One region of the Mesorhizobium sp. M0140 genome, then DNA from elsewhere that is predicted to be linked to it. Evidence: predicted binding sites of a transcription regulator. Region 1 holds the regulator's gene; the other holds the start of a gene.

Region 1 (16,272 bases):
CTGGAGCTTTACCAAGTGAGGACAAAAAGTGAGGAGTGACTCTATGCGGAAGATGATTATTGCACTGGTTGCGGTGGTTGCCGTCAGCGGCTGCACCTCGACCGAGCAGGACGTGGTTGGCGGCGGCTTGATCGGCGCCGGTGTCGGCGGCTTGGTCGGCGGCGGCAAGGGTGCGCTGATCGGCGCGGCCGTTGGTGCCGGTTCCGGCCTGCTGGTGCGCAATCTGCGCAACGGCTATTGCCAATATCGCGATCATCGCGGCCGGATCTACACGGCTCGCTGCAACTAATTCGGCGATCATCGAAACGTCGATCCGGAGGCCGGTCCGCTGGCCTTCGGATTTTTCATGTCTGGACGCTTGATCCTTTTCGGGTGAAGGTCGCGCTCAGTTGGCGAGTGGAATTTTGATTTCCACGTTCAGCCCATTGGCCTGGTAATCGCGTTTGATCGTACCGCGCAGTTCGCGCGTCACGTTGAGATCGATCAGCTTGGTGCCGAATCCGGTCTTGGCTGGCGCTTCGAGTTTCGTCTGCCCGTTTTCGCGCCAATTGAGAGCCAGCGTCCTGTCGCGCCCGCGCCCTTCGACCGACCAGTCCACTTTCAGCGCGCCGACGGAATTGCCGGCTTCGCCGTATTTCAGCGCATTCGTCGCCAGTTCGTGGAAGGTCAGGCCGAGCGCTTGCGTCGTGGTCTCGTCGAGCAGCACCTGTGGTCCCGACAACAGCTCATCGGGTAGCTCCTTGCCGAACACCTGACCCAGCTCGATGCGCAGGAGATCGCCAAGATCGGCCTTCTGCCAGCGCGAGCGCGTCAGCATATCCTGGGACGCCGCCATCGCCTGCAGCCTGGCCGAGAAGGATGCGGAAAACTCGTTGACGTCGGTAGCCCGCGACGCCGTCTGGCGCGCGATCGCCAGCACCCTGGTGATCGAATTCTTGATGCGATGCTTCATCTCCTGCAGCATCAGGTCTTTTTCGATCAAGCTCTTTTCCGTCGTTTCGTGCAACCGCGACGCTGCCTCATAGGCCCGCTCCTGATATCGCGCCACCAGCGCGATGGCGCCCGCCAACAGCAGGCCGAACAGCCCCAGCATCACCGGAATGGCGCGCGACGACGGCTGCGAGAAGGCGCTTGTCGGCCGGAACAGGACAGTCCATGGCCGTCCGGCCACGATGATCTGTCGGGTGACCAGCAGCCTGTCGCCGAAAGTGGAAGCCGGCGGCGTCTCAGACCGGAACAACAGATTGTCGCCGTTTACGGCACCATCGCCATCATAGATTTCGGTGTTGACCGGCAGCAGCGGCGACCGGCTGAGCGCGGTCTGGAACAGATCGCGAGCCCGAAAGGCCGCATAGAGAAAACCGGCCGTCGAGGATCTCGAAGCATTGATGACGTCGGGAGCGGTTTCGACATTGAGCCGCACGAAAACGAAGAAGCCGGTGAACGTCTGCGCGGCGCCCGTGTCCTGGCCCAGCTGCACCAACCCGCTGGCGTGCTGCTGGTCGTCGGACATCGTCTTTTCGATCGCCACACGCCGCACCGGTTCGCTGAACATGTCGTAGCCGATGCCGGCTTGGTTGGATGGATCCAGCGGTTCGAACAGCACGATAGGGGTACGCCAGGATTGCGTGGTATCCGGGTAGATTGGATGACTGACGCCATAATCGTGCAGCATATCGCGTTCGACCGTCGCCTCGTCGCCCGCCTTTGCCAGCCTGAGGAAACCGATGCCGCGCAAGCCGGCGAAATTCTTGTCGACATCGAGCGCGTTGAAGAACGCCTTGAACTCATTGCGAGAAATATCGCCATTGCGGGCGTCGAACAGGGCCTGCGTCGAGCGCAGCAGCGACAGATGCAGGTCGATGCGGCTCTCGATCCGGTTGAGCGCATCGTCGGCAGTCGCCTCGAACTTGATGCGCGCGGCTTCCTGCGTGGCGAAATAAGCAAAACCTGCCATCACCATGCTGATCAGCGCGACGGCGATAAAGGCGATGATCGGAAAAAGCTTCTTCAACGGATCGTGCGGTCCCTGAGCGATGTCGGACCTTTATGGGCAAGTCGCCGTGCCAACACAATGCCAAGGCCAAGCCATCCTTACGGCTGGCATATCACGTGTCCGGCAACCGCGATCTGGCTCGATCTCAGGCCGCTATCTTCAGCGCGCCCGGTCCGGGAATGGCGCCCGGCGGGCATTTGCCCAGAATGATCATCCCCAGCACCTCGTCCTGGGTGACATCAGTGGTGCGGGCGGTGCCGACGACCTGGCCATTCTTCATGACGCAGACCCGGTCGGCAAGCTCGAACACATCGTGGATGTCGTGGCTGATCAGGAAGATGCCGATGCCGTCGGACTTGAGCTGCTTGACCAGTTCGCCGACCTGCGCCGTTTCCTGCGGACCAAGCGCCGCCGTCGGCTCGTCCATGATCAGGATGCGGGCGTTGAACAGGATCGCACGCGCGATCGCCACCGATTGCCGCTGGCCGCCCGACAGCTTGATCACCGGCTCCTTGAAGCGCTGGAAGCGGGGATTGAGCCGACCCATCACCTTGCGTGCCTCGGCCTCCATGGCAACGTCGTCGAGCGTGGCCCAGGCGGTCATCAACTCGCGGCCGAGGAACAGATTGGCGGCGGCGTCGACATTGTCGGCCAACGCCAGCGTCTGGTAGATCGTCTCGATGCCGTATTTCTTGGCATCGCGTGGATTGGAGATCGATGCCTCCTCGCCGTTGACGAAGATCTGGCCCGAATCGCGCTTGTAGGCGCCGGACAGGATCTTGATCAATGTCGACTTGCCGGCGCCATTGTGGCCGAGCAGCGCCACGACCTCCCCGGGGAAAAGATCGATCGAGGCGTCGTCGACGGCGCGGATGCCGCCAAACGCGATCGAGATGTTCCTCATGTCGATCAGCGCGGTGGCTGTAGGAGCAGTCTTGTCAGTCATGGCATGCCCTCCTAGACGCGCTTGCGATAGACGGTGTCGAGCCACACGGCGATCACCAGTACGGCGCCGACGACGATGCTCTGCAGCGGCGAATCGACGCCAAGCAGCACCATGCCGGACTGCAGCGACTGCATCAGCAGGGCGCCGAGCATGGCGCCGATGATCGTTCCCGACCCGCCGGCAAGCGACGTGCCGCCGATCACGGCGGCTGCAATGACCAGCAGCTCGTCGAGCGTTCCAAGCACGTTGGTGGCCGAATTCTGCCGGGCCGAGGAGATCGCTGCGGCGATCGTGGCCAGCACGCCCATGATCATGAACACCTTCATGGTGATCCAGCGCGTGTTGATGCCGGCGAGATTGGCCGCCTCGGGATTGCCGCCGATAGCGAAGACATAGCGGCCGAAACGGGTGCGGTTGGTGATGAAGGTCATGACCAGCCCGACGGCAACCGCCATCAGCACCGGTATGGCGATACCGTGGGCGATGAACAGGCCGCCTTCGGGAACGGTGATGTTGTTGGCAGCCGCATATCTGTTCACGATGCCGATCGGCCAGGGATAGGAATTGGCGAGCCAGACCGCGCCCATGATGGCGCCGCAGGTGACGACTCCGAGCAGCGTCTCGGCCCAGATCGGACGTAGCGGAAACCGGAAACGCTTGCGCTGTACCCGCCCGTTGAACAGCCCAAACACCACGGCGAGGCAGGCGACAATCCCGACGACCCAGCTCCAGGTCGCGCCGATCGATCCCGCCGGCCCGCCGCCCATCAGCTGAAAAGTGGCGTCAAGCGGCGCCACGGTCTGGCCTGACGTGACCCACCAGGCCGCACCGCGCCAGACCAGCAGGCCACCCAGCGTCACGATAAAGGCGGGCACTTCGAGATAGGCGATGACGAAGCCTTGAAAGGCGCCGATCAGCAGGCCGAGCGCCAGGCCGATGACCAGCGCCAGGACCCAGATCCACGGATTGCCGAGTTCGAGCCCGACAAAGCGCACCAGGAAATGCACCTGGGCAAACCCCATCACCATGCCGATCAGGCCCTCGGCGGAACCGACCGACAGGTCGATGTTGCGCATGACGATGACCAGCACCATGCCGCAGGCCATGATGGCAACCGCGGATGTCTGCACCGACAGGTTCCACAGATTGCGCGGCGTGAGAAAGGTGCGGCTGTCGAAATCGAGCGGGTTGACGCCGAGGCGCAGGCTGGAAATGACATGCAGCCCAATCCAGATGACCAGCAGCGCGCCGATCATGCCGAGCATGCGGGTATCGATCTCGGTCGCCTTCAGGAACCGGGCGACGGCCCCGAGTTCCGACGCGCGCGCCGTATCGGCCTGTGGGTTGGACGTCGTATCGGTCATGATTTCCTCCCACCGACTGGCCGTCTGACGCGTATACCGGAGCCCAGCCTAGAAGCTATCCGCATGATGCGGAAACACAAAAGTCTTTGAGAAAACGCCGCGGCTTTTGGGCCGCGGCGTTGAGAATGCAGGCACAAGCCAGCTTTTAGTTGCAGGCCGCGACGGTGCCGGCAGCGACGCCCGTGCAGACTTCTTCCTTCTTGATCCAGCCAGCGTCGATGACGAGGTTGAGATTGTCCTTGGTGATGGCAATCGGGGTCAGGAACAGCGACTTGACGGTGTTGCCGCCCGGCGTCGTGAAGTCCTTGGCGCCGGCAATGTCGCCGGTCTTCTTGCCGTCTGCGAGCTGCGAAGCGATCTCGGCGGCGGTCTTGCCGAGCTCACGCGCGTCCTTCCATACCGAAACGGTCTGCGTGCCGAGCGCGATACGGTTCAGCGCGGCGTGGTCGCCGTCCTGACCCGAGACCGGCACTGTGCCGGCAAGGCCTTGCGCCGTCAGCGCCGCGACGACGCCACCGGCGGTGCCGTCATTGGCCGCGACCACCGCGTCGACCTTGTTGTCGTTGGCGGTCAGGAACTGTTCCATGTTCTTCTGGGCGTTGGCGGGCAGCCAGCCATCCGTGTAGGCTTCGCCGACATTCTTGATCTTGCCGCTGTCGATGGCTTCCTTGAGCACTTCCATCGAGCCCGAGAACAGGAAGTCGGCATTGGGATCGGCACCGGAGCCCTTGATGAAGACGTAGTTGCCTTCCGGCTTGACCTTGAACACTTCGCGGGCCTGCATGCGGCCGACTTCCTTGTTGTCGAAGGTCAGATAGAAGACGTCCTTGTTTTCGATCAACCGGTCATAGCCGACGACCGGAATGCCTTCGTCCAGCGCCTTCTGCACCGCAGGGCCGATGGCCGAGGCGTCCTGCGCCAGGATGATCAGCGAATTGGCGCCCTGCGAAATCAGGCTTTCGACATCGGTGAGCTGCTTGCCGGGATTGGACTGCGCATCGGCGGAGATGTACTTGTCGCCGGCGGCCTCGATCGCCGTCTTCATGGCGGCCTCGTCGGTCTTCCAACGCTCTTCCTGGAAATTGGACCACGAAACGCCGACGACCTTGTCCTTCGCCTGCGCGACAGACGCGAGCGTCAGCGACATGGCGGCACCCGCCAGGATGGCGGCTGTGAATCTTTTCATATTATCCTCCCTGCGCCGCGTATGGCGCGACCAAACTGACCCGAGGGCCGGCACAGAAGCCCTATTTTTTCGAGCCTCGAAAAAACACTGGGCCAACGTCCGAACGCTGTCAACATCGATTCTGATGGATTTTGATGTCATTTCGAGTTTTTTTCGAGTCTCGGAATAAATAAATGACAGGGCGTGCAGCTTCTGCCAGTATTTACCTGCGTCACCGACAGCGTTCCAGGGCAGGAAGAACCGCGGCGACCGGGAGGACGTGAAAGAACATGTCGGTCGGAATCCGCCACGACGATCTGCGTCGCCGCAACCGGGCGATGGTAATTGCGGCCGTGCGCCAGGCCGGACAACCGTCCCGCACCGAAATCGCCGCGACCACAAGCCTCAGCCATTCGACCATCTCGGCGATTTCCTCCGACTTGATCGTCGAAGGCATCCTGACCGAAAGCAAGCCGAGCGAGGCCGGCTCGCTCAAACGCGGCCGGCCGCAGGTCGGCCTCAGTCTCAATCCGGAAGCGGCCGCGGTAATGACCGTAGTGCTGTCGCTGAACTTCCTCTCCGTCGCCGTCATCGACTATGCCGGCCAGGTAGTATCCGAGGAACAGCGCCGGCTGGACACGCTGACGATGTCGCGCGAGTCGCTGATCGGTGAATGCGCGGCAATCGTGCGCCGCCGCCTGGCAGATCCCGACCTGGACGTGCGCAGCATCGCCCGCATCGCGCTGGCGATCCAGGGCATTACCGACACCCGTGCCCGCGCCATGCTGTGGTCGCCGATCACGCCGCACACCGATATCGCCTTCGCTGACATATTCGAAGACGCGTTCGGCATCCCCGCCATAATGGAGAACGACTGCAACATGATGGCGGTGGCGCTGCGCTGGCGCGACCCCGATCGTTACCGCGACGATTTCATCGCTATCCTTTTGTCGCACGGCATCGGCATGGGCCTGGTGCTGAAGGGCGAATTGTTCACCGGCACCCATTCCTCGGGCGGCGAATTCGGCCACATGATCCATCGGCCGAACGGCGCGCTCTGCCGCTGCGGACGGCGCGGCTGCGTCGAAGCCTATGCGGGCAATTACGCCATCTGGCGCAACGCCAGGCAGATGGGCGAGGATGCAGAACCCGTCGCCGATGTCAGCGACGCCGACATGCGCGCCCTGGCTGCCGCGGCCCGCGAAGGTGACGGACCCGAACGGGAAGCCTATCGCAAGGCTGGCGAAGCGCTCGGCTACGGCCTCGGCAGCCTGTTCGCGCTGATCGATCCGGCGCCCGTTGCCATGGTCGGCGTCAGCGCGGCCGCCTTCGACCTGATAGAGCCGGCACTGCGCGAGGCGATTGCCCAGACCGCCGGTGGCCAGCACTCAAAATCGATTTCCTTCGACACCGAGCCGAACGAACTGCCACTGATCCGCGAAGGCTGCGCCATGCGGGCACTGATCTTCGTCGATCAAGAGATTTTTGCGCCGGGCGTGCAGGCGAGAGGGAGCGCCGGAAAGAGCGTGGCGTGAGGACCAGGGTCAAAATTGCGCGGTCCGCAACATCTACCGCTCCTTGAAAGCGCGCGCGAAGGAATCGCGCATCGGCCGTACGAGATACTCGAAGAAAGTCCGTTCGCCGGTGCTGATGAACGCTTCTACCGGCATTCCAGGGTAAAGCTGCTCCGCTTTCACGCCGGGCGGCAAGTTGGCGGCAATCTTCAGCTTGGCGCGGAAATAGGGTTCATGCGTAGCCTGATCGATAAGCCGATCTGCGGAAACCTGTGTCACCATGGCTGAAATCTCAGGGGTGAGCCGCATGTTCAACGCTGATAGTCGCAGTCTTGCCGGCTGGCCGACACGAACCTGGTCAATGTCTTTCGGCGGCAGCCGTGCATCGACGATCAAGCCCGATGCCGTAGGCAGAATCTCCATGATCTTCTCGCCGGGGGCAATCACGCTGCCCTTGGAATTGTAGGTGGACGATACCACGATGCCCGCCGCCGGCGCCTTGATCGTCGTCCGCCGCAGCACTGCCTCGGATGCCCGCATCTGTTCGTCAATGTCAGCCAGCGAAGAACGTACCTCGTCGAGTTTCGTCAGGGCTTCCTCCACGCGTTGCGTGGTCAGGCGCTCTATCTGCTCCTGGGCTTCGACGATCTGGGTGTTGGCCGATGCAAGATTTGCCTCCAGCGCCCCTGCCTGCCCGACGAGATCGGCCTCGCTACGCAAAAGCTGTGAATATTCAGTGCGATTGGTGAGGCCCTTGTCCAAAAGGCTGGTCTTGATGCCGAGTTCTTTCTTCACGACTTCGGCCTGTTGCTCAATGGCCTGTTTCTGGGCCTGCAATCCGACAACAGACTGGCGATGCATGGCAACCCGTTGCCTGAGGATCGATTGTTCCGATCGAAATCGGGCGAGCCTGGCGTTGAATTCCTTCTGCTGTTCTTGAACCAGGACCTCGAAATTGTGTTGGAACGGTGCCGGCGCAGCCTCTGTGATTGGCGCAAGCCGATCCAACCCGTCGCGTTCCGCCTCCAGCCGCGAGGCGCTGGCCTTCAACGCGATCGACTGTCTCGTCAGCCGGTTGAGTTCGGCTTGCGCGGCTGTTCGATCCAGCAGGATCAGTTCCTGGGCCTGTTGCACCCGATCACCCTCATGGACGAGCAACTCTTGGATGATGCCGCCCTCGGGATGCTGGATGAGGATGTTCCCGCCTGTCGCCGAGATTGTGCCTTGCGTGATGACCGCGCCGGACAACGGTGCACTGACCGCCCAATAGCCAAAGCAACCCATCAATATCGCCATTGCCGCGTATCCGGCGAATGCCACCCGGCGAATGTCGGTGCGTGCTGTGCCTTCCCGGACGAGGCTCTGTGCTGTCATCTTCTACGATCCAAAGCGGACACTATGAGGGGTGCCGCGGTTCGTCGTTGCAAAAGACCCTGTCACCGCCATGCTGCGCTGTGGGGCAAGGCCGATGCCGGCGATTGGCTGCCGCATCACGTCGCCGCTTGGACCGAAGGCTTCGATCACTCCGCTGCGTAGAAGCATCACGCGGTCGCAGGCTGCGGCGACCGAAGGGCGGTGCGTTATCACGATTGTCGTAACGCCCGCCGCTTTCGCGGCGGCAAGCACTTCTTCGAGCGCGGCTTCGCCGCTGCCGTCGAGATGGGTACTGGGCTCATCCAGAACGAGAACATGCGGATTGCCGTAAAAAGCGCGCGCCAGCCCGATCCTTTGGCGTTCGCCGCCCGACAGTGTTCTGTCCGACGAACCTATTCTGGTCTGATAGCCGTCTCGCTGCTCCAGTATCAGCTCATGCGCCCGGGCATTCTTTGCTGCCTCGACGATAGAGGCGTCATTCGCATCGGGTTCAAAGCGGGCGACATTTTCCGCGATCGATCCGGGAAAGAGCTCCACCTCCTGAGCGAGATATCCGATATGCCGGCCAAGCTGCTTCTCGTCCCAGGTTCTGAGATCGGCGCCATCAATCCTGACGCAGCCGCTGGTTGCCTGAATCGCACCGACAAGTAATCTTGCCAGGGTGGACTTGCCGGCTCCGCTCGGACCTATTATCGCCACCGCTTCGCCTGCGCCGATGCGGAAGTTCAGTCTCTTGATGATGGGTTCGGTGCCGGGTGTGGCGTTCGGCGCGACAAAGATGAGGCCCTGCACGACAATTTCGCCGGACGGGTCCGGCAAGGTCAGTTTTTGCGCATGCGCCGGATGGGCGGAAAACGCCTTGTCCAAACGCTTCCACGATCGTCTGGCGTCGACGATCTGCCGCCATGACCCGATCAGTTGGTCGAGCGGCTGCAGCGCACGGGACGACACCAGGGAAGACGCGAAGATCATGCCGGCCGTCATCTTCCCTTGCAGCACGAGCCATGCTCCGACACCCAGTATTGCTAGCTGAAGCATCATGCGTACGGCTCGCGACGTTCCACTGAAAATCGCGTTGGCCATCGACGAACGGTCATGCAGGACTAGCGCCTCCGCCACGTGCCTTCCCCACACTCGCGCGGCGTTTTGGATCATGCCCATGGCGCGCAGCGTCTCTGCATTCCGGGCAAAGGCCTGCTCCGACAGGCTGGCAACAGCCGAGCGTTCCGCCGACAAGGCATCATTCTTGCCGATGGCAAACTGATTTGCCACGACCAGCGCAAGCAACAGACCAGATCCCGCCAGCGTAAGCCAGAACAGCAAAGGATGGATGAGGTACAGCAGGGCGAGGAAGAACGGAGCAAACGGCAGGTCGAACAAGACCGCCGCGCCACGTGACCTGATGAAGGCGCATACCGAGGCAAGGTCGCGCAGTGGAGGCAGGGCTGCTCCCCCGGCGTACTTAGCCTCCAGCGAGACGGCGAATGTCCTCGCGCCCAGTCTGTTGTCGACAATGGCTGCAACGCGCTGCGTGTAAACGGAGCGGACCGCATCGAGGAGACCGAGAAAGGCGAGTGCGAGAACCGCGATAGCAGAGAGGTAAAGAAGCGTCTCGACGCTGGAGGAAGGCAGGACGCGGTCATAGACCTGCAACAGATAAAGGGGGATCACCAATAGCAGGATGTTGATGAGGAACGAAAAAACACCGACATCGGCGATGGCGCGCCTCAAGACTGCCCGCAGATCAGACCGTGCAATCATTCCCGCGCTCCTAACGGCTCATGGCCCCAACATAAGGGCGTCGCTTAGACCGAATGGTCGCCGGCGATGTCCAAGGGGTGGTGCTGCAGGTCGTCCAGCGTATAGGCGCGGATGTAGTCGATCTTCATCTCCGCTGGCGTAGCCAGATGGTCAGGAGGCTGGCCGGCAATGCCGCCCACCGCGAGATTGGCCAGCATATACATGGGATCGTGCATGTCGGCCGGCGTCGCTGCTTGAGCGACCTTTACACCATCGTAGGTCCAGACAAGCTCATCCTTCGTCCAGAGCAGGCCATAGGTGTGGAAACCGTCGGTATCCGCAACGTTCACCGTTGACGAAACCTTCGTGTGCGCTCCCGTCTCATTGGAATGCGCCGTCATGTAGAGCGTGTTCGGGTCCTGGCCGCGCGTTTCGACAACGTCCAGCTCCGGCGGCCACGATCCGTCCTCCGGAAGCAGCCAGAACGCCGGCCAGGCTCCGGCTGTTTCAGGAAGATCCGCCCGCATTTCGAAATAGCCGTAGGTTTGCGAGAAGGTGTCGTGGGTCGTCAGGATCCCCGAGGTGTATTCGTAGTTGTTGATCAGAGGCTTGATGTCCTCCGGCGCCTGCGCGGCGGTGATGGTGAGGACGCCGTTCTCAACGCTGAACGGATGGACCGAACTCGTCGGGCCATAATTGGCGTCGATATACCACTGCAACTCACCATTGCTGCTCAACGTGCTGCCGTTCGGCGCTCCCCACCAGAAATTGGAATTCCAGGTGCCGTCCTGCCCGTCCCGAAGGCTCAGCGTGTTGAAATCGTCGGAGAAGGACAGCGTCATTGCGGACTTGTCTATCGGAAGTTCGAACTGGGTGGGCTGCAGCTTGTCGATGGTCGTATTCTTGAACACCAGGATTTCGTCGGATCCGAGGTTCAGCATCACGTTCGATTCCACTTGGACCATCTGTGAACGGACGGCATCGAACGAAGTGAAATCGTAGCCGTTAAGGCGGAGCGCATCGGTCGCACCGAAATCGAAGATAAGATCGCTTCCATTACCTTTGGAGATGGCGAAAGTATCGGCGCCATCGCCGCCGATCAGGACATCATTTCCCTTGCCGCCATCCAGCGTCTGGTGACCTGACCCGCCCTTGATGATGTTGTCCAACGCATTTCCGAACGCAAATCGGTTGGTGCCGGTAACGACGAGGTTCTCGAAATTGTCAGGGAGCTTGTAGCTCATCCATGTGTCGATCGTGTCGATCCCTGCCCCAGGATCCTCGACCACCTTGTTGTTGGTGGAATAGAGATGATAGTAGTCGTCGCCGGCGCCACCGTGGATCGTGACAGTGACGCCGGTGTCTCCCCAGAAGGAGTCGTTGCCGGAGGTGCCATGCAGTTCCGGTCCAGACCCGGTGGCCGAGAACCAATGAGTGGAAGCGCCGGTGTAGGCAAGAGGGATGCCTTTGGCGTTTAAGACCGTGCTCATCAGAAATCCTTCCTCATGGTGTCCGACCTGGTCAAAGGTCCGGCGACCGCTCCCAAAGCAACGCTGCAAGGAACGAGATCGTTCCACGGAATCGTCATTCGATCCGAGACCGCAATAATCGGAAGGCGGATAATGAATAAGGAGGTGATGGCTCAATGTAAATTGAAGCAATTTAGTAAAATCGTATATTTATGCAGAACACACGTCGTTTAACGAACGTATATCTAAGTTAACTCAAATTTATTCTTGCATGGCTTTCTGGTCGGAGTCTGCGGGCAAGATGGCGACGTACCGCCAAGAGCGGTCATCCTCATCAGGTTTCGAATGACCGCATTTGGGCCAAAGCGTCACGTGCTCGCTCCCCATCGATGAGACGAGTGCAACATTCCACTCTTCGCGGCTGTTGGCGACCACGTGCTAATCGAGTTTTCCCGGTCACGATCTATCGGGACGGAACAGCCACCTAGTCTTCCCTGATCGCGTAACCCGCCCCACGGATGGTGCGGATGACATCAGGCATGCGGCCGTTGTTGACCGCCTTGCGCAGCCGGCCGACGTGCACGTCGACAGTGCGTTCGTCGATGTAAATCGTCTCGCCCCAGACATTGTCGAGCAGCTGGCTGCGCGAGAACACGCGGCCGGGGTGGCGCATCATGAATTCGAGCAGGCGGAATTCGGTCGGCCCGAGCCGGATCTCGCTCTTCTTGCGATAGACCCGGTGCGACTCGCGATCGAGCACGATGTCGCCGACCTTTAGCACGCTGGACAGCACTTCCGGCTTGGCCCGGCGCAGCAGCGCCTTGACCCTGGCCATGAACTCCGGCGTCGAGAACGGCTTGACCAGATAGTCGTCGGCGCCGGTCGACAGGCCGCGCACGCGGTCGCTTTCCTCGCCTCGCGCGGTCAGCATGATGATCGGCAGCCGCTCGGTCTCTGGGCGCATTCGCAGGCGCCGGCAGAGTTCGATGCCGGAAACCGCCGGCACCATCCAGTCGAGCACGAGAAGGTCGGGAACGTTCTCCTGCAGCCGGATTTCGGCCTCGTCGCCGCGCGTCACCACCTCGACCTGGTAACCTTCGGATTCAAGATTGTAGCGGAGCAGCACGCCTAGCGGCTCCTCATCCTCCACCACCATGATGCGTGGTGCGATCATCGGCTGGTCACCCCTGTTATGCCGCTGGCGCGGACATTGCCGTCTCGTCCTGCTTCGGACGATTGGCTGGCAGCTGCGTGCCGGTCAAAACATAGTAGGCATTTTCGGCGATGTTGGTCACGTGGTCGCCGATCCGCTCGAGGTTCTTGGCGCAGAACAACAGGTGCGTGCACGCCGTGATGTTGCGGGGATCTTCCATCATGTAGGTCAGCAGCTCGCGGAACACCGAGGTGTATTTGACGTCGATGCGTTCGTCATTGTTTCTGAGCGTGGCAAGCGCTGCCGGGTCGGCGGCGGCGTACTCGTCGACGACCCCCTGCACCTGGATCAGCACCAGTTGCGCCATCGCGTCGATCGAATGCGAAAGGTCGTGCGGCGTGACACTCAGCCCGACAGTGCCGACGCGCTTGGCGATGTTCTTGGCAAGGTCGCCGATGCGCTCAAGGTCGCCGGCCATGCGGATCGAACCGACCACCGCACGCAGATCGTTGGCCATTGGCTGGCGCTTGGCGATCAGCGTGATGGCGCGATCGTCCAGCTCGCGCTGGCGTGCATCCATGATGGCATCATCGGAAACCACGCGCTGCGCCAGCGCATTGTCCGAATTGAGCAAAGCCCTGGTCGAGCCACTGACCATCGAGCGGGCGAGATCGCCCATGTCGCGGATCAGCTGGCTGATCTGCTCCAGATCCTCATCGAAAGATGCGACGGTATGTTCACCCATGATCTTCGTCCCTCGTATGCCTGAGCTCAGCCGAACCGGCCGGTGATGTAGTCCTGGGTGCGTTTGTCGTCGGGGGTGGTGAACATCTTGTCGGTGGCGCCCTCCTCGACCAGATAGCCTAGATGGAACATCGCGGTGCGCTGCGACACGCGCGCTGCCTGCTGCATCGAATGGGTGACGATGACGATGGTATAGTTCTGACGCAGTTCGTCGATCAGTTCCTCGACGCGAGCGGTGGCGATCGGGTCGAGCGCCGAACACGGTTCGTCCATCAGGATCACCTCGGGTGACACGGCGATGGCGCGTGCAATGCACAGACGCTGCTGCTGGCCACCGGAAAGACCCGTGCCAGGTTCTTGCAAACGGTCCTTGACCTCGTTCCAGATCGCCGCCTTCTTCAGGCTCGACTCTACGATCTGGTCCATGTCGGCCTTGCGCTTGGCCAATCCGTGGATGCGCGGACCATAGGCAACGTTCTCGTAGATCGATTTGGGGAACGGATTGGGTTTCTGGAACACCATGCCGACGCGCGCCCTGAGTTCGACGACATCGATGTTCTTGTCGTAGATGTCTTCTTCGTCGAGCGTTATCTTGCCGGTTACCCGTGCTGAATCGATGGTGTCGTTCATGCGGTTGAGGCAGCGCAGGAAGGTGGACTTGCCGCAGCCGGAGGGGCCGATCAGCGCCGTCACCTGGTTCAGGCGGACGTCGAGATCGACGTCGAACAGCGCCTGCTTCTCGCCATAGAACACGCCGACCTTGTCGCCGCGCATTTTGATTACTTCGTTCGACTTCATCTTGTCGCCCACTGCGTTTTCAAGGGACTGTTCGGTCATGATGTTCATACCAAGATGCCTTTTTTCTACCAGCGCCGCTCGAACCGACGCCGAAGCACGATCGCGGTGATGTTCATGGCCATGAGGAAGACGAGCAGGATGATGATGGCGCCGGACATACGCTCGACGAAGGCGCGTTCGGCCTCGTTCGCCCACATATAGATCTGCACCGGCAGCGCGGTGGCCGGATCGAAAGGCGTCGTCGGTGGATCGGCGACGAAGGCGACCATGCCGATCAGCAGCAGAGGCGCGGTTTCGCCGAGCGCACGCGCCAGACCGATGATGGTGCCGGTGAGGATGCCGGGCGCGGCAAGCGGCAGGATGTGCTGGAACACCATCTGCATCTTGGAGGCGCCAAGACCGAGAGCTGCCGAGCGGATCGACGGCGGCACCGCTGCAAGTGCGGCTCGCGTCGCGATGATGATCGTCGGCAGCGTCATCAGCGTCAGCACCAGGCCGCCGACGAAGGCGGCAGAGCGCGGCATGCCCAGGAAATTGATGAACACCGCGAGGCCGAGCAAGCCGAAGACGATTGACGGCACTGCGGCCAGATTGTTGATGTTGACCTCGATAAGGTCGGTAAAACGGTTCTTCTTGGCGAACTCCTCCAGATAGATGGAGGCGGCGACGCCGATCGGCAGCGCCAGGAGCAACACGATCACCATCATATAGAACGAGCCGATGATCGCCACGCCCATGCCCGAGGTTTCCGGGCGGCTGGAGGCGCCGTAGGTGAACAGGCCGCTGTTGAAGTGCTCGGCCATCGCGCCCTCGGCCTTGAGCTTGTTCATCCAGGTGATCTGCTGGTCCGAGACCTTGCGTCGCGCTTCCTCGACGCTGAGGTCGATCTGACCCTTGAAAGCCGAGTCGAGATTGGCGGCGGCGAGGATGTTGACGTCGCGCGTCGTGCCGATCACGGACGGATCGGCGGCAACGATGTCGCGCAACTGGACGCGGGCGCCTTCCGACAGGAAGCCCTTGAGCTGCTTGATCGCCGGCTTGTCGTCGGGATTGATGCCGAGCTTGGCCACCAGCGCGTTTTCGGCGAGCTTGGGATAATTCGCCTTGATCAGAACGCTCGGATCGGTTGCGCGTTTGCCGGAAGGATCGATCACCTTCTCGTCGAACGAGATCGGCAGTGATACCGTCGTCTGCCAGAAGGCGGTGTAGCCTTTCGAGACGATGGTGATCAGCATGATTGCCAGGAACGCCAGGCCTACGGAAATCGCCACGACGCCATAGATGCGGAATCGGCGCTCGGCAGCGTAACGGGCCTTCAGGCCGATGTCGCGGCGCGGATGGGCCGCCGCCCTGACCATCGTATCCATGGAAATGTCGGTCATTCGTACTGCTCCCGATATTTGCGCACGATGTAGAGCGCGACGATGTTCATCACCAACGTCAGCGCGAACAGCGTCAGGCCGAGCGCGAAGGCGACCAGCGTCTGCGGCGAATTGAACTCGAGGTCGCCGGTGAGCTGGTTGACGATCTTGACGGTGATGGTCGTCATCGCCTCGAACGGGTTGATGGTGAGGTTGGCGGCGACGCCCGCCGCCAGCACGACAATCATCGTTTCGCCGATAGCGCGCGAGGCAGTCAGCAGGACGGCGCCGACGATGCCGGGCAGTGCAGCCGGCAGGATCACCCGCTTGATCGTCTCGGAGCGGGTCGCGCCGAGGCCGAGCGACCCGTCGCGCATGGCGCGCGGCACCGCGGTTATGATGTCGTCCGAAAGAGAGGACACGACCGGGATCAGCATGACGCCCATGACCAGGCCGGCGGTGAAGATGCTCTGGCCCTGGATGAAGGGCGAACCGCCGGTCAGTGCCGCGGACAGGTCGCGCAGGAATGGCCCAAGCGTGACGACGGCGAAGATGCCGTAGACGATGGTCGGTATGCCGGCCAGCAGTTCAAGCGCCGGCTTGACCACCGAGCGCACCCTGGGCGTTGCGTATTCGGCCATGTAGACA
Region 2 (16,272 bases), on a different contig from region 1:
ATCGCCACTGGACCCGAGGCATGCCAGGCCAGCCGGTTGACAGCGCCGCGTCGGGCGACCTGCGCGACACGCGGCCGCCGTGACTGCTCCCAGACGGCAAGTGCGGCCAGGGGGTCGGCAGGGAAGTCGGCGATGATGTCGGCAAGCGTCGCCGCATCCTCGATCGCCATGGCCGCACCCTGCGCCGCGAACGGCGTCATCGCATGCGCGGCGTCGCCGATCAGTGCGATGCCGTTCGGTGTTGTCCAGGGCTGTTGCGGGTCAACAGTGTGGATCGGCCATGCGGTCCACGGGCCGGCCTGCTCGACCAGACGGGCAAGTTCTGCCGCGGTGCCGCGCAGGGCTCGGGTCAGGATCCCGGCGTCGGCGTTGCCGGACCAGCCCTCGGCAATGCGGTCGCCCCTGGTGAAGGCCGCGAGATTGAAGGCCGCACCCTTGCTGACGGGATAGGCGACCATATGGAAGCCAGGATGCAGGAAGGTGGTGACGCAGTCCCTGGCGCCGATGGCGGCAAAGCTCCGACCGGCGGCACTGCCGGCCGCGACGGTGGCGCGCCAGGCCAGTTCGCCGGAGAAATGGTTCCTTGGCGAAGCCGACCCCTTGGCCGAATCGACAAGTGCGCGCACCGACGACCAGACGCCATCGGCCCCAACCAGCAGGAAACCCTCCGCCTCGATGGTCTTGCCGCCGATCTCGGCCGTCGCGGTGATGCCATCCGGGCCGGTGTCAACGTCGCCGATGCGGGCGCCGGTGGTGAGATGGATATCCGGCATCTCGGCAACGCGCGCGGTCAGTGCGCTCTGCAGATCGGCCCTGTGCGCGACGAGATAGGGTGCCTGCCAGCGCGTTTCGGCGGCTTGCCCCAGCGGCACGCGCGCCAGTTCGCGCAAAGTCGTGGCCTCCTTCAACACCACGGCTTCCGGCCGCACCGCCGCCGGCAGCAGCCGGTCGAGCACGCCAAGCTGGCGAAGGATGCGGGTCGCGTTTGGAGAGAGCTGAATGCCGGCGCCGGTAGCTTCCAGGCGCTGCGCCTGTTCGAACACCCGAACAGGGTAGCCGCGTTCGGCGAACGCAAGGGCTGCGGTCAATCCGGCGACGCCCGCCCCGGCGATGACAATTTGCCGGGATCGCGTGTCGGTCATCGCGCTTGTCGCGAAGGACTCAGGCGGCCTGGTCGATATAGATGCAGCCGGCCGGCAACGTCTCGGTCGCCTTCAGCTTCGGCGAATAGCGGTAGAGCGTCGAGCAATAGGGGCAGACTTTTTCGTTGTCGTCGCCCATGTCCAGAAACACATGCGGGTGGTCGAAAGGCGGATTGGCGCCCGTGCACATGAATTCCTTCACGCCGATGTCGATTGCCTGAAAGCCCGCATCGTTCTGAAAATGGGGAATGGAACCGCCTGCCATCGTCGTCTCCTTAACGCAGTCTCGTCTGCATCTGGATCATATCAGGCCTCTTTGCAAGTTCGATGAAATGAAACTGTCGCAAAAGCCTGTCAGAGGATAAGTTAAGCCGGTTAACCCATGAACCGAAAACCGAGTTCGGTTTCCGGGGGGACCATGGGTCGCTATAAAGACGGCTAACCGGCTGACGGTACGGGAAGAGCGGGAATCATGAACGAACTGAAGCCGGTGCAGAGTGAATTCGTGAACGTCGAGGTGGCTCGCCCGGAGGGCGGCAACCCGGACCGGTTTGTCAACCGCGAGTTTTCCTGGCTGCAGTTCAACCGGCGCGTTCTCGAGGAATCGCTGAACCTCAATCATCCGCTGCTGGAGCGCGTTCGCTTCCTGTCGATCTCGGCCGCCAATCTCGACGAGTTCTTCATGGTCCGCGTCGCCGGTCTTGCCGGCCAGGTGCGCGAGGGCATCACGCTGAAGAGCCCTGACGGGCGCACCCCCGAACAGCAGCTCGAACAACTGCTGCGCGAGGTCGAGCGGCTGCAGGAAGACCAGCAGAAGAGCCTTTCGGCGCTGACCGTGCTGCTCAACAAGGAAGGCATCGAGAGCATCACCCGCGATGCGCTGACCAAGGACGAGAAAATCTGGCTGGAAGACCATTTCCAGGAACAGGTTTTCCCGGTGCTCACCCCGCTGTCGATCGATCCGGCGCACCCGTTCCCGTTCATTCCCAATCTCGGCTTCTCGATGGCGCTGCAATTGCGCCATCGCAAGAATGGCGAGGAGATGAGCGCGCTGCTGCGCCTGCCGGTGGCGCTGAAGCGCTTCATCCGTCTGCCGGACCGCAAGCATCATGTCCGCTTCATCCCGCTGGAAGAGGCGGTCGGCCTCTATATCGGCAAGCTCTTCCCCGGCTACGAGGTCAAGGGCTCCGGCACGTTCCGCATCATTCGCGACAGCGATATCGAGGTCGAGGAGGAGTCCGAGGATCTGGTTCGCCTGTTCGAAACGGCGCTGAAGCGGCGGCGGCGCGGTTCGGTGATCCGCATCGAATTCGACAGGCTGATGCCTGGCGAATTGCGCGACTTCGTCGCCGGCGAGCTTGGCGTGTCGTCGAGCCGCATCAGCGTGCTCACCGGGCCGCTGGCGCTCAGCCAGATTTCCGAGATCGTCGCCGTCCCTCGCGACGACCTGAAATTCATGCCCTACAATCCGCGTTTTCCCGAGCGTATCCGCGAGCATGGCGGCGATTGTTTCGCCGCCATCCGCGAGAAGGACATCGTCGTCCATCACCCCTACGAATCGTTTGACGTCGTGGTGCAGTTCCTGCGCCAGGCGATGGCCGATCCGGAAGTGGTGGCGATCAAGCAGACGCTTTACCGCACCTCCAATGACAGCCCGATCGTGCGTGCGCTGGTCGACGCGGCCGAGGCCGGCAAGTCGGTCACCGCGCTGGTCGAGCTCAAGGCGCGCTTCGACGAAGAAGCCAACATTCGCTGGGCGCGCGACCTGGAGCGTGCCGGCGTGCAGGTCGTGTTCGGCTTTCTCGAGCTGAAAACCCATTCGAAAATGTCGCTGGTGGTGCGGCGCGAGGACGGCAAGCTGCGCAACTACGTGCACCTCGGCACCGGCAACTACCATCCGGTAACGGCGCGCATCTACACCGACCTGTCCTTCTTCACCACCGATCCGACGATTGCCCGCGATGTCGCCCAGCTGTTCAATTTCATCACCGGCTATGCCGAGCCGACGGATGAAATGCGGTTGGCGATCTCGCCGTTCACGCTGAGAAGTCGCATCCTGAAGCACATTGCCGACGAGATTGCCTACGCGGTGCAGGGGAAACCGGCGCGCATCTGGATGAAGATGAACGCACTCGTCGATCCGATCATTATCGACGCGCTCTACGATGCCAGCCGCGCCGGCGTCGAGGTCGACCTGGTCGTGCGCGGCATCTGCTGCCTAAGGCCGCAGGTTCCGGGCCTGTCGGAAAACATCCGCGTAAAATCGATCGTCGGCCGCTTTCTCGAGCACAGCCGCATCTATTGCTTCGGCAACGGTCACGGCCTGCCGTCGGACGAGGCGATCGTCTACATCTCCTCGGCCGATCTGATGCCGCGCAATCTCGACCGCCGCGTCGAAACCATGGTGCCGATCACCAATCCAACTGTGCACGAACAGATCCTTGGCCAGATCATGCTGGGCAACATCATGGACAATCAGCAAAGTTTCGACGTATTGGCTGATGGAACCTCCCGGCGCGTCGTGCTGGAGGAGGGCGAGGAACCGTTCAACGCGCAGGAATATTTCATGACCAATCCGAGCCTGTCGGGACGGGGTGACGCGCTGAAGTCGCATGCGCCCAAGCGCATTGCGCAGTTCAAGCGCCGCAAGAAGAACGCAGCAGCGTCCGGCTGATGCTGTCTGATTCCCAGGGCCGGTTGCAGGACCGCCGACCGCTGTCCATCATCGACATCGGATCGAATTCGATCCGTCTCGTCGTCTATGAGGGGCTGGCGCGTTCGCCGACCATGCTGTTCAACGAAAAGATGCTGGCCGGTCTCGGCCGCGGCATCGTGTCGACCGGCAAGCTCGACCCCGAGGCGGTGACGCGCTCGATGGAGGAGTTCCGCCGCTTTCGCGCGCTTTCCGACCAGGCCGGCGCCGAGCATATGTATGTGCTGGCCACCGCCGCGGCCCGCGAGGCGGTCAACGGCCCCGATTTCATCCACCGCGCCGAGGATGTGCTGAAGACCGAGATCCGTGTCATCAGCGGCCGTCAGGAAGCCTATTATTCCGCGCTCGGCGTCATTTCCGGCTTCCACCCGGCCAATGGCATCGCCGGCGATCTGGGCGGCGGCAGCCTCGAACTGGTCGACGTCAGCGGCGAAGCGATCGGTGACGGCATCACGCTGCCGTTGGGCGGCCTGCGCCTGCAGGACATGGCGAAGAACTCGCTGGCTCAGGCGGCGAAGATCGCGCGTGACGAACTGGCGAAGGCGAAGCTGTTGAAAGGCGGGCAGGGCCGGCCCTTCTACGCCGTCGGCGGCACCTGGCGAAATCTTGCCCGGCTGCACATGGAAATGACCAACTATCCGCTTGGTGTCATGCACCATTACGAGATCTCGGCCGAAAGCGCGGCGAATTTCCTCAAGCAGGTGGCCAAGGCCGAGATCGAGAAGGTCAAGGGCATCGAAGGCGTTTCCAAGAACCGCCGTTCGCTGCTGCCCTATGGCGCCGTCGTGCTGCAGGAGATCATGGCGGCGATGCAGCCGTCGAAGATCATCGTTTCGGCTCTGGGTGTACGCGAAGGCTTTCTCTATTCGCTGCTCGATGAGGCGGAGCAGAAGGCCGATCCGCTGATTTCGGCCTCGGAGGAACTCGCCCGCCTGCGCTCACGCTCCGTCGCCCATGCGCATGAACTCGTCGACTGGACCGCCAAAACCTTTGCCGCTTTCGGCATCGAGGAGACCGAAGACGAGGCGCGCTACCGCCACGCGGCCGCATTGCTGGCCGATATCGGTTGGCGCGCGCATCCCGAATATCGCGGCAAGCAATCGCTCAACATCATTGCGCACGCCTCCTTCTTCGGCGTCGACCATCCCGGCCGTGCTTTCCTGGCCATGGCCAACGCCTATCGTCACGACGGCATCTTCAACGAAGCCATCGCCCCCGAGATCAAGGCGCTGGCGCCGCCGCGTTATCTGGAGCGGGCGCGCGTGCTCGCCGCGATGATGCGCGTCGTCTACCTGCTGACGGCGTCGATGCCCGGCATCATGCCCAGGCTGAAATGGGAACAGCGCGCCAACGGCGTGCTGGCGCTGGTCTTGCCGGCATCGCTGGCCGATCTCTATGGCGAGCGGCCGGCCGGGCGCCTGGCGCAACTGGCCAGGATCACCAACCGCCGGCTGGTGTTGGCCGTCGAAGGTGGGCCCAGTGGGTCGGTGAAGTAGAGTCGGAGCAGAGCGGATTAGAACCTGCTCGGTCGAGTTTCTTCACACCCCTCTCTGTCCTGCCGGACATCTCCCCCGCAAGGGGGGAGATTGGCTGCTTCGTCGTCGGTGCTTTTTTCTTGCAACATTGAAGATTGGCGAAAGCCTGGATGACATCCGATCTCCCTCCTTGCGGGGGAGATGTCCGGCAGGACAGAGGGGGGTGCTGTCCCGTCGACGTTTCCAACCCAGTCCGTCAGGCCAAACCACGTCCGTCGACCGACCAGGCTCCCGCACCGGCCATCGCCAACGCAACGAACCCCCCTGATATCGCAATGTCCTTCATCAGCATCTGCTGGTGCAGGAAGGCGAGCATCGCGTCGCCGCCGCCCTGGCCGTAATGGCCGATGAAACCGGCGGCAATGCAGAAGGCGGCGAGCAGCAGCGCCGCGATCCGGGTCTGGAAACCGACCAGGATGAGCAGCCCGGCGATCAGTTCGAACAGTCCCGTGCCCCAGGCGGCAAGCGTCGGCAGCGACAGGCCGAGGCCGGCGAAATAGCCTGTCGTGCCGGCAATATCGCTCAAAGCTTGGAAACCGGAGGGCACGAACAGGGCGGCGAGCAGCAGCCGGGAGAGCAGGAGCAGCGCGTTGCGGGGCATGTTCACCTCCGTTATCGGCCGCCGGCCGGCCTCGTCCGATGCCCCGATCCTAGAGCAATTCCAGGAAAAGTGTGAAACGGTTTTCCGCCCAGAATTGTGTCAAATCAAAGAGTTAGAGCGGTTGGCCGTTTCCGTGAAACGGTGAACTGCTCTAGCAGAAAACTCCGGCCGACCGATCGGCGGGCATGTACCAACAACGAAAAAGCGGCGCGGAAAATTCCGCGCCGCTCTTTCGTTCGGCTATTGCCAGTTTTTGGCTCAGCCGCGCTTGGCGTCGATCGAATAGGCACCGGCGCCCGAGGAAGCCAGCACGAGGAAGCCGCCAGCGATGGCGAGGTTCTTGAGAAACTGGATCATCTGCATCTGGTCAGCCCAACCGGTGTGGGCGACCAAGCCGGTAGCGACCGTGAAGATCGCCAGCACCCAGGCGACAATCCGGGTCTTGAAGCCGACGAGGATGGCGAGGCCGCCGAGAAGCTCGATCAGGCCGACGACAATGGCCGTTACGGTCGGCAAGGGCAGGCCGAGGCTGCCGAAATAGCCGGCCGTGCCGGCGATGGCGGCCAGCTTGCCGAAACCTGAAAGCAGGAAGATGACCGCAAGCAGGACGCGGCCGATGAGGATGGTGGTCGAGGCATTGGATGCGCCGGAACCGGCGACTGAAGTGTTGATGGACATGGTGGCTCTCCGGAAGGGGTTGATACCGGGGAGATAGAGCAAGCCGACTGTTCACCAAAGCCACCAGGTTGGCGACACATTGTTCACAGTACTTACGTTTCCGTGATCGGGCGGCCCGCGCAAAATTCGCTTCGGGTCAGGTCGTGACGGGAGTAAATTCTCCCGTCGCCAAATACCGGGCTTTTGTTGACGCAATTCCGGACGGAAAACCGCAAGACATTTTTCCTGGAATTGCTTACCCCGGATGCGTCATGTCCTCCGGCCGCACCAGCCGGTCGTAATCGGCTTCGCTGACCAGCCCGGTGGCAAGCGCTTCCTCGCGCAGCGTGGTGCCCTTCTTGTGCGCGGTCTTGGCGATTTTGGCGGCATTGTCGTAGCCGATGGTCGGCGCCAGCGCCGTCACCAGCATCAGCGAGCGGTCGAGTGCCGCCTTGATGTTGTCTTCCCGGGCTTCGATGCCGACGACGCAATTGTCGGTGAAGGAGACCGATGCGTCGGACAGCAGCTGCACCGACTGCAGGAAGTTGTAGGCCATCAGCGGGTTGTAGACGTTGAGCTCGAAATGGCCCTGGCTGCCGGCGAAGGTGAGGGCGGCATTGTTGCCGAACACCTGAACGCAGACCTGCGTCATCGCCTCGCATTGGGTTGGGTTGACCTTGCCCGGCATGATCGACGAGCCCGGCTCGTTTTCGGGCAGCGACAGTTCGCCGAGGCCCGAACGCGGGCCGGAGCCGAGGAAGCGGATGTCGTTGGCGATCTTGAAGAGTGCTGCGGCAGCCGCATTGATGGCGCCGTGCGAAAACACCATGGAATCATGGGCCGCCAGCGCCTCGAACTTGTTCGGTGCGGTAACGAAGGCGATGCCGGTGATGGTGGCGATGCGATCCGCCACCCTTTCGGCGAAGCCGACCGGCGCGTTGAGGCCGGTGCCGACGGCGGTGCCGCCTTGCGCCAGTTCCTGCAGGCCTGGCAATGTCAGCTCGATGCGCTTGATCGACGAGGCAACCTGCGCGGCATAGCCCGAAAATTCCTGGCCAAGCGTGAGGGGGGTGGCATCCTGCGTGTGCGTGCGGCCGATCTTGATGATGTGATTGAACTCTCTGCTCTTGGCGGCGAGCGCCTTGTGCAGGTGCTTCAGCGCCGGCAACAGATCGTGCACGATGCGTTCGGCGCAGGCGATGTGCATGGCCGTCGGGTAGGTATCGTTCGACGACTGGCTCATATTGACGTGGTCGTTGGGATGCACCGGCTTCTTGGAGCCCATGACGCCGCCCAGCATCTCGATCGCCCGGTTGGAGATCACCTCATTGGCGTTCATGTTGGACTGCGTGCCCGAGCCGGTCTGCCAGACCACGAGCGGGAAATGGTCGTCGAGCTTGCCGTCGATGACCTCTTGTGCCGCCTCGACAATCGTCTTGCCGATCGCCGGGTCGAGCCGCTGAAGGTCCATATTGGCTTCGGCCGCGGCCCGCTTGACGATGCCCAGCGCGCGCACGATCGATGCCGGCTGCTTTTCCCAGCCGATCTTGAAATTGCCAAGGGAACGCTGCGCCTGCGCGCCCCAATAGCGGTCGGCGGCGACTTCGATCGGGCCGAACGTGTCGGTTTCGGTTCTGGTCTTTGCAGCGGTCACGGGTCTCTCCTTGTCGAAGTCGGCAACGGCGTATCGCGTTGCACAAACGGCTTCAAGCGGAGATTGCGGACGGCGAGGATGCAAATCGGTTGAAGGTGCGGCGCTTCTCGCCTTCTCCCCTTCTTGTGGGAGAAGGTGGATCGGCGCGCAGCGCCGAGACGGTTGAGGGGTGGGTGACGGAGTGCCGTCGGCGCCAAGCTGGAACACCCCTCATCCGACCTCTTCGCGGCCACCTTCTCCCACAAGGGGAGAAGGGAAAGAATGCGCGGTTTCGGCCTCTCACCCTAGCGGCGGACCGACAATGTCGATGCCGTTTTCTGCGCAGAGCTGCACCAGTGCCGCGATGATTTCCGGTGTCGGTTGCATCTGCGGCGGCACCTCCGGCTGTTCGGCGGGACGGCTCGCCTGACGCAGCATCGTCTCGAAATCCGAACCGCGCGTGATGGTGAGCGTACGCGCGCCTTCGCGCGATTCGACCCGGTAGGTGTGCGGCAGGCCTTTCGGCGCAATGACGGTTTCGCCGGCTTCAGCAATGCGTTCGTGGCCGTCGATCTGAAAGCGCAGTCTCCCGTCCAGGATGTGAAACACTTCGTCCTCCCTGCGATGCACATGCAGGGGCGGGGAGTCGCCATAGGGCATGCGATGCTCGACGACGCAGGTGCCGTCCTCTCCTGCCGCCGACGAGACGTGGATCGCGACAAGCGTGTTGTTGAACCAGAAGAGTTCCTTGCCTGTGATCGTGCCGGGGGTCATTGTCATGGCCGTCTGATCCTCCTGTTGCCTGTGCCTGCTGGGCCGATGACGATCTAGCCAGGGATATGCCGACAACGGAAATCGAATGATCGTATGGGGCGAATTGATGCGATGAATTTGAACGCGCTCGACCTCAATCTCATCAGGGTGTTCGACGCCCTTCTGCGGGAGAGAAGCGTTACGCGTGCCGGCGAGCAGATCGGCCTCAGCCAGCCTGCCGTCAGCGCTGCGCTCAATCGCTTGCGGCATCTCCTCAACGACCAGCTGTTCGTGCGACGGGGCAATGACATGATGCCGACGCCACGCGCCGAGAGCATGGCCGAGCCGTTACGCGTGGCGCTTCGTGAAATCGAACGCGTCTTCCACTCGGCCAAGGCGTTCGATCCGGTGGAACTGGAGCGAACCTTCACGTTCATGGGTGCGGATTTCTTTTCCATGATGCTGATGCCAACTTTAGCGGCGCGCATCGCGGGTGCCGCGCCGCGCGCGTCGCTAAGGTTTCTCGACAGCGCGCGCGGCGACGTCTCGCGGCTGCTCCAGGACGATGAAATCGACGTAGCGCTCGAGCGTCCGCTGGAGGTCTCCGACTGGGTCTCAAGCACGCCTCTGTTCCATTCACCATTCGCCATCATCGCCGCGAGCGACAACGCTGCGATCAGGCAGGCGGGGATCATGGAAGGCGAGCTTCTACCGATCGAGCTCTTCTGCGAACTGCCCCATGTTCTTCGTTCTATCGATGGCTCGATGTCGGGCTCCACCGACGAGGCGCTCCGCAAGATCGGACGAACGCGCCGTGTAAGCCTGGCCCTGCCGCACTTTCAGGCTGTCGCATTGGCAGTGGCAAACGGAAACCACCTGGCGGCAGTTCCCAGGCAGTTCGCGGTTTGGGCGGCCAAGACCCTGCCGCTCGTCATCTTTGAACCGCCACTTCCCATTGCTGTTCCGGAAATCAGGATGTACTGGCACGCGCGCCACGACAACGAGCCACCCCATCGCTGGGTTCGCGATCAGGTCCTGGAGGCGGTAGGCGCACTCGGATTCGTGGAAAGCGGCGCCGCGGAAAATGCCGGCGCCTGGTCTGGCGACCGGACGGATCACCCCGCGGTATAGCCACCGTCGACGGAGAAGATCCCACCGCTGGTCCAGGCGGCCTCTTCGCTGGCCAGATAGACCGCGATACCGGCCAGATCGTCGGGGCGGCCGATTCTGCCAAGCGGATAGCTGCGCTCGACATAGGCTTTCAGCTCGGCCTTTGCCTCGGCCGGCAAATTGTCGACGGTCTTGCGCCGCATGGCTGTGTCGACCGTGCCGGGCGCGATGGCGTTGACGCGGATGCCGCGCGGGCCGAGTTCGAAGGCCAGCGATTTGGTCAGCGAGTTCAACGCGCCTTTCGACAGGGAATAGAGGCTCGACGGCCGCTTCGGGATCATCTTGTTGGCGAAATAGGACGAGATGTTGATCACCGATGCGCCGGCCGCCAGATGCGGCAGCAGGCCCTGCGTGAGGAAGAACACCGCCGCCACATTGAGCGCGAAGGATTCTTGGAACTGCGCCACGCTGACGGTCTCGAACGGCACCAGGAAAGCCACTCCGGCATTGTTGACGAGGATATCGAGAGGCCTGCCCGATTTTTTCACATGCTCGACGACGGCCGCGATGCCGGCCGATGTGGCAAGATCGGCCGACAGCGTCTCGATAGTGCCGCCGAGTTGCTCGCGGGCAGCGTCGAGCTTCTTGGTGTCGCGGCCGACGATCAGGACGTCCGCGCCCTCGCGCGAAAAGGCCTCGGCGATCGCCAGGCCGATGCCGTCCGAGCCACCGGTGACCAGCGCGCGCTTGTTGTGAAGTCTCATGGGACGCTCCGAGATTTAGTCGTCGTCGAGATCGCCGTATAGTGGCGGCCGCGGTCAAGCCGTCGGCCTATCCCCCGGTATGAACTTCGACCGTTGCCATCCGGCAGGCCAGCCGAGTTGGTTTAAGCCCCGGCGGTCGCAAGCTTCCCCAAAGTCAACCGACCCGCGACATAATTCTTGACCTGGCGGACCGCCTGTTCCCGCGACACGCTGCCTGGCTGCAGGCCGAGCCGCAGCCAAAGCCCGTCGATCAGCGCCGTGACGCCAAGCGCGATGTCGTCGGCGTCTCCAGGCGAGGCGAGGCCGTGCAGGCCCGACAACAGGTTCGAGCGCATGCGCGCATGGATCACCCGCTGGATACGGGCCATCTTCTCGTCGCGCGGCACCTCGGCGCAGAGCGACAGCCAGGCATGGCACAGAGGCGGCTGGAACAGATGCTCCTCGAAATTGCCCTCGATCACCGCATCCATGCGCTCCATCGGCGTACGCGCCCGGCGAAGCCGCGCGATCACCGCCTGGCACAGGACGGCATTGGCCTCGCGCATCGCGTGCTCGAACAATTCCTGCTTGTTGCGGAAATAGTGCAGCACGATGCCCTTGGAGGCACCTGCCTGGGCGGCCACTTTTTCCAGGGTCGCGCCGGCAATGCCTTCGCGCTCCAGCACCGCGAAGGCCGCCTGCCGCAGCTCCTTGCGGCGTATCTCGCTGAGACGCTTGAGTTTCACGGGGTCGGTCCATGCATGGCGAATCCACGTTGACATTTTCGTCCGCTCAGATCAATCATTGACCCGTGGGACAATAAAAAGACCAATCGGTCAATTTGATCACAATGAGGAGAACCGAAATGTTGCGCATGCTTGCAAATGGCGTCTGTCTTGCCGCGCTGATATTGGCCTCGAATGCGGCCCAGGCAGCCGAGGCCGAGCAGTGCGGCACTGTCCGCATGGCTGAACCCGGCTGGAACGACCTTGCCTTCACCACGGCGGTCGCCAATGTCCTGCTGCAGGCGCTCGGCTATCAGCCGCAAAGCCAGGTTCTTGGCATCAACGTCATCTACGAGGGCATGAAGAACAGGGATCTCGACCTGTTCCTGGGCTACTGGGACCCGGCCATGGTCACCTATTATGAGCCCTACAAGAAGGACGGCTCGGTCGAGAATGTGCGCGTCAATCTCGTAGGCGCCAAATACACATTCGCCGTGCCGACCTATGTCTGGGAGGCCGGCGTTAAGGATATCTCCGACCTGCACAAGTTCGCGGACAAGTTCGGCAAGAAAATGTACGGCATCGAGCCCGGCTCCAACCAGTTGATGATGGACGCCATCGCCGATCCCGCCTTTGGCCTGGACGGCTGGCAAGTGGTCGAGTCCAGCGAAGCCGGCATGCTTTCCGAGGTCGGCTACGAGATCAAGGAAAAGCAGTTCATCGTCTTCCAGGGCTGGGCGCCGCATCCGATGAACACGATGTACGACTTCAAGTACCTGACCGGTGGCGACAAGTTCTTCGGCCCGAATTTCGGCGCCGCGACCGTGACGACGCAGGTGCGCAAGGGCTATCTGCAGCAATGCCCGAACGTCGCGCAATTCCTCAGGAACCTCGCCTTCGACATCGATTTCGAGAATGTCGGCATGGGCTATCTGATCAATGACGGCATGAAGCCGGAGGACGGTGCGCTGAAGGCAATCATGGCGAACAAAAGCCGCCTCGACGCCTGGCTCGCCGGCGTCACCACTTTTGACGGCAAGCCGGGCCTCGCCGCAGTCAAGGAAAAGCTCGGCCTGTGAGAGCGGCCGCGCTCGATGACTTGCCGAAGCAGGCTGTGGTGGCGGAGCAGGGCGCCTGGGCCGGCCGCAAGCAGTTCGTCACTGTCGGCGATCTCGACATCGCCTATGTCGAGATATCGGGCGCCGAGCCGGCACTTCTGTTGGTGCACGGCTTCACCGACACCAGCCGCAGTTTTTCGCTTCTGGTGCCATATCTGGCCGGCCGCCGTCTGATCATGCCGGATCTGCGCGGCCACGGCGCCTCGCAGGCTGGCAAGAACTGCGGCATCGCCGATCTTGCCGATGATATCGCCGGGCTGATCCAGAGTTTACAACTCGACCGACCGGTCGTCGTCGGCCATTCGCTGGGCGCCATGGTGGCTGTCGCTTTGGCTGCGGGGCACAAGGAGTTGATCGGCGGGCTGGTGGTCCTGGCCGGCACGTTGAAGCCCGATTTCGCGCCGGGTCATCCGCTGGTGGTGAGCGTCGAGGCCCTGCGAGATCCGATATCGCCGACCGATCCGTTCTATGCCTGGTGGCATGCCTGTCGTCCCGACGTGCCCGCAGCCTTTCTCACCGGCTTGGCGCAAGAGGCCTCGGCGATGCCGATCCCGCGCTGGCGCGCGATTCTCGAGGAAATCCGCCGCGCCGACCTGACCGATGCTGCGCGGGCCGTGCAGGCCCGGACGCTGATCATCGCCGGGGCCTGCGACCCGCTGTTCGGCGCGGCGCACCAGCAGGCGTTGCAATCCGCTCTTGCCGGAGCCGTCTTCGTTCGGGCCGAGAGCTGTGGCCACAACCCGCATTGGGAAGATCCAGGCCTCGTGGCGAAGGTCATCTTCGAGGCGTTTGAAGTCTGATGCATGTCGCCCAAAAGTGCCCCCGGTTTTGGGAGAACGACATGCACAAAAAAGGCCTATTCCTAAAGCGCGTCGACGCGCTTTAGGAATAGCGCCCGACCAATGATTGCGATGTCGGCGACAGCCGCAAAGTCTCCGTTGGTTTGGTCAGGCCGAGCTGCGCGGCCTGCCAAAAATCCTGCCATGCCGGAGAAGCGGCGAGGGCGGCCTGGTGGCGGGCATGCGCCTCGGTGCTGGCAAAACCCATGACGCTGATGAAGACGCTTTCATCAGCCCGTACCGGCAGGCGCGGAAAACTGTTTTCGGCATGCTCGGTAACGAAAGCGGCGAACAGGCGTGCGTCGGCCGTCATCAGGCACGCCGTCTCAGTCTCGAAGCGATTGGCGAAATCAGCCTCTGTGCCGGGCTGCAAATGATGAATCTCGATGACAACGATGCCGGTCAGCGGTTTGTTTTGAATGGGCTTTTCGTCATCGGCCAGGCTTGGCCGCTGCTTGCCCGCGAGGTCGAAGCCGGCGCCCGGCCACGCCGGCTTGAGCAGCAGCACATCGTCGGAATCGATCATCGTTGAGTTGGCCGCATCACTGTGCGCCGCCCAGACCGGCCCGCCATAAAAAGCGGCGAGAGCATTTTTCCGCGCATCCATGCCGTCGAAGCCGCGCATCCAGACGAACATGTCAGGCCGATCGAGGTCCCGGAACTGGCCGATGATGGTCATGCCGGCGTCCTCCTGGCCCTCGATCAGCCTGCTGTCGAAGATGCCGATGAGCGTGTCGCGCCGGCCGGGTTTCAGCGTGTATTGCCGAAGCTCGACGACAGGCGAAGCGAGCGCTGAGGGTTTCGTCGCGACGTTCTGGGGCAGGTTCATCCGGCACTCTCCTTAAAACAGAGTGATCGTCCTGTTTTGTAAAACAGACCGGTTGTCCTGTTTTGTCAACATGCTAAAGTTCGGCAATGTCAGCAGAGATGACCGTCCAGCCAAAACCGCGCCCGGGAAAACGCATCAACGACCCTGAGGGCATGCGCAAGAAAGTGCTCGATGTCGCCGAGGACGCGTTCCAGGCGCGCGGCTATCACGCCTCCAGTATCGGCGATCTGATGGCGGCGGCTGATGTCAGCGGCGGAGCGCTGCATCACCATTTCCCGACCAAGAAGGCGCTGGCGCTGGCTGTGATCGACGAGCGTGTGGCGGCAGCGGTCGAAGAGACATGGATCGCGCCGGTGCTGGCGGCGGCATCGGCGCGCGAGGGCGTGCGCGCCGTGTTCGAGGCCGTGGCGGCGGAACTGGAGCAGCAGGGGTTCGTGCGCGGCTGCCCGCTCAACAATCTGGCGCACGAACTGTCGCTTGCCGATCCCGATTTCCGCCTTGCCCTTGCCGATATCTTTGGCGGGTGGCGGCGGGCGATTGCCGACAAGGTGCGTGCCGACCAGCAGGCGGGCAAGGACGAGGGCACGGACCCCGAACGCTTCGCCGCGCTGACGGTCGCCGCCTATTCCGGGGCGATGTCGATGGCCAAGACGGCGCAGGATGCCGGTGTGCTGCGGGATTGCCTGGCGGGGCTGGAGCGCAGCGCGCCGTCGCAGGGCGGCTTGGTTGCCAGGCGACGCAACAGGATACTGCCACGGCCGAGAATTATTTGATGTCGGCGGGACAGCACCCCCCTCTGGCCTGCCGGCCATCTCCCCCGCAAGGAGGGAGATCTGCAGCATCGGCGCTCGCTCGTACCTTCACCGGTGGAGATTGGCGAAAGCCGGTGTGACAGCCAATCTCCCCCCCTTGCGGGGGAGATGTCCGGGACAGAGGGGGGTGTGCAGGATCGCGACGCAGCCACTTCTCTCGACCTTGCGGCTTCGCTCTGGCTGACACGAGGGGGAAGCGAAGAAGCCTGGGCTCTTAACCTACTCGGCCAGCGGCTTGATCGTCTCGTAGCCGTTGACGGATTCCGAACTGGTGCCTTCATCGTAGCGCCGCGCGAGCGCGGCTTGCAGATCGGGCGCATAGAGGGTGGTGAATGAGTCCAGCGTCTCGCCGGCGCCGTTCTTGAAGGTCTCCTTGACCGCCAGGACATTGTATTTGCAATCGCCCAGACGGAATGTCTCCTTGCCCTTGACGACCAGGCTCAGCGTCTTGGTGCCCTTCGGCGGCTTGTTCGGCGACAGCTCGACGAACTCTATCGCGGCCTTTGCCCCCGCCTTCAGCGGGAACAGCTTTCGCAGATCGGAAAACGGGATCATCGCCTGGCGGCCGGTGTCGCTGTCGCGAAACACCTCGATCAGGCCGGCGAACAGATATTGGGTCTGGGGCGATTGCGATTCGTAGGTGTTGGCAACCGACATCATCCCGCCGGCCACGGGCCGAAATTCGCTCTGGATGCCGGATCTCGCCAGAACGAAACCCTTCCTGGCGGACTTGGCATCGACGCAACCGGCGGCATGCGCTTGCGCAAGCGAGACATGCCAGACCCGTGGCGTCATGTCGATGATGGCGCAGAGGCGCTGGACGACCGGCTGCTGTCCATGCTGAATCAGCAGATGATGAATCGCCGTTCGACTGGATCGCTTTCCCGACGCAACTTCCTGGTACAAGCTGCAGGATTTGCCGCGGCCGGCGCCTTGCCGCGGCCGGCCTTAGGCCAGACCGGGCAACGCGTCCAGTCGATCGACGCCACCTTCCTGTTCATCGCCGATGTCCATGCCTGCCGCATGGCGAGCGGCTTGAGCCCCAACTGCCTGCAAGAAGGC

What was found. The regulator PhoB, encoded in region 1, activates phosphate uptake and scavenging genes when phosphate is short. The targets are predictions, from matches to a motif close to TGTCATNNANCTGTCAT.
Region 2: the regulator PhoB is predicted to act here: its motif matches at 1,471-1,487, upstream of NKJ37_RS12580 (RNA degradosome polyphosphate kinase).

The regions. Positions count from the first base shown of each region.
Region 1 is NZ_JAMYTM010000003.1:40,549-56,820, forward strand. It holds gene NKJ37_RS03895 (YMGG-like glycine zipper-containing protein) at 44-289, shown strand; gene NKJ37_RS03900 (CHASE domain-containing protein) at 386-2,014, opposite strand; gene NKJ37_RS03905 (ATP-binding cassette domain-containing protein) at 2,142-2,942, opposite strand; gene NKJ37_RS03910 (sugar ABC transporter permease) at 2,954-4,306, opposite strand; gene xylF (D-xylose ABC transporter substrate-binding protein) at 4,452-5,492, opposite strand; gene NKJ37_RS03920 (ROK family protein) at 5,762-7,006, shown strand; gene NKJ37_RS03925 (HlyD family type I secretion periplasmic adaptor subunit) at 7,040-8,359, opposite strand; gene NKJ37_RS03930 (type I secretion system permease/ATPase) at 8,363-10,120, opposite strand; gene eglC (endo-1,3-1,4-beta-glycanase EglC) at 10,165-11,589, opposite strand; gene phoB (phosphate regulon transcriptional regulator PhoB) at 12,053-12,742, opposite strand; gene phoU (phosphate signaling complex protein PhoU) at 12,759-13,466, opposite strand; gene pstB (phosphate ABC transporter ATP-binding protein PstB) at 13,493-14,311, opposite strand; gene pstA (phosphate ABC transporter permease PstA) at 14,329-15,645, opposite strand; gene pstC (phosphate ABC transporter permease subunit PstC) at 15,642-16,272, opposite strand, start outside.
Region 2 is NZ_JAMYTM010000010.1:50,998-67,269, reverse strand. It holds gene NKJ37_RS12590 (FAD-dependent monooxygenase) at 1-1,142, opposite strand, end outside; gene NKJ37_RS12585 (zinc-finger domain-containing protein) at 1,162-1,407, opposite strand; gene NKJ37_RS12580 (RNA degradosome polyphosphate kinase) at 1,615-3,816, shown strand; gene ppx (exopolyphosphatase) at 3,816-5,351, shown strand; gene NKJ37_RS12570 (DoxX family protein) at 5,587-5,991, opposite strand; gene NKJ37_RS12565 (DoxX family protein) at 6,250-6,669, opposite strand; gene fumC (class II fumarate hydratase) at 6,905-8,302, opposite strand; gene NKJ37_RS12555 (cupin domain-containing protein) at 8,582-9,061, opposite strand; gene NKJ37_RS12550 (LysR family transcriptional regulator) at 9,167-10,165, shown strand; gene NKJ37_RS12545 (SDR family NAD(P)-dependent oxidoreductase) at 10,150-10,908, opposite strand; gene betI (choline-binding transcriptional repressor BetI) at 11,031-11,669, opposite strand; gene choX (choline ABC transporter substrate-binding protein) at 11,753-12,691, shown strand; gene NKJ37_RS12530 (alpha/beta fold hydrolase) at 12,688-13,530, shown strand; gene NKJ37_RS12525 (NIPSNAP family protein) at 13,613-14,398, opposite strand; gene NKJ37_RS12520 (TetR/AcrR family transcriptional regulator) at 14,497-15,171, shown strand; gene NKJ37_RS12515 (hypothetical protein) at 15,430-16,005, opposite strand; gene NKJ37_RS12510 (metallophosphoesterase) at 16,063-16,272, shown strand, end outside.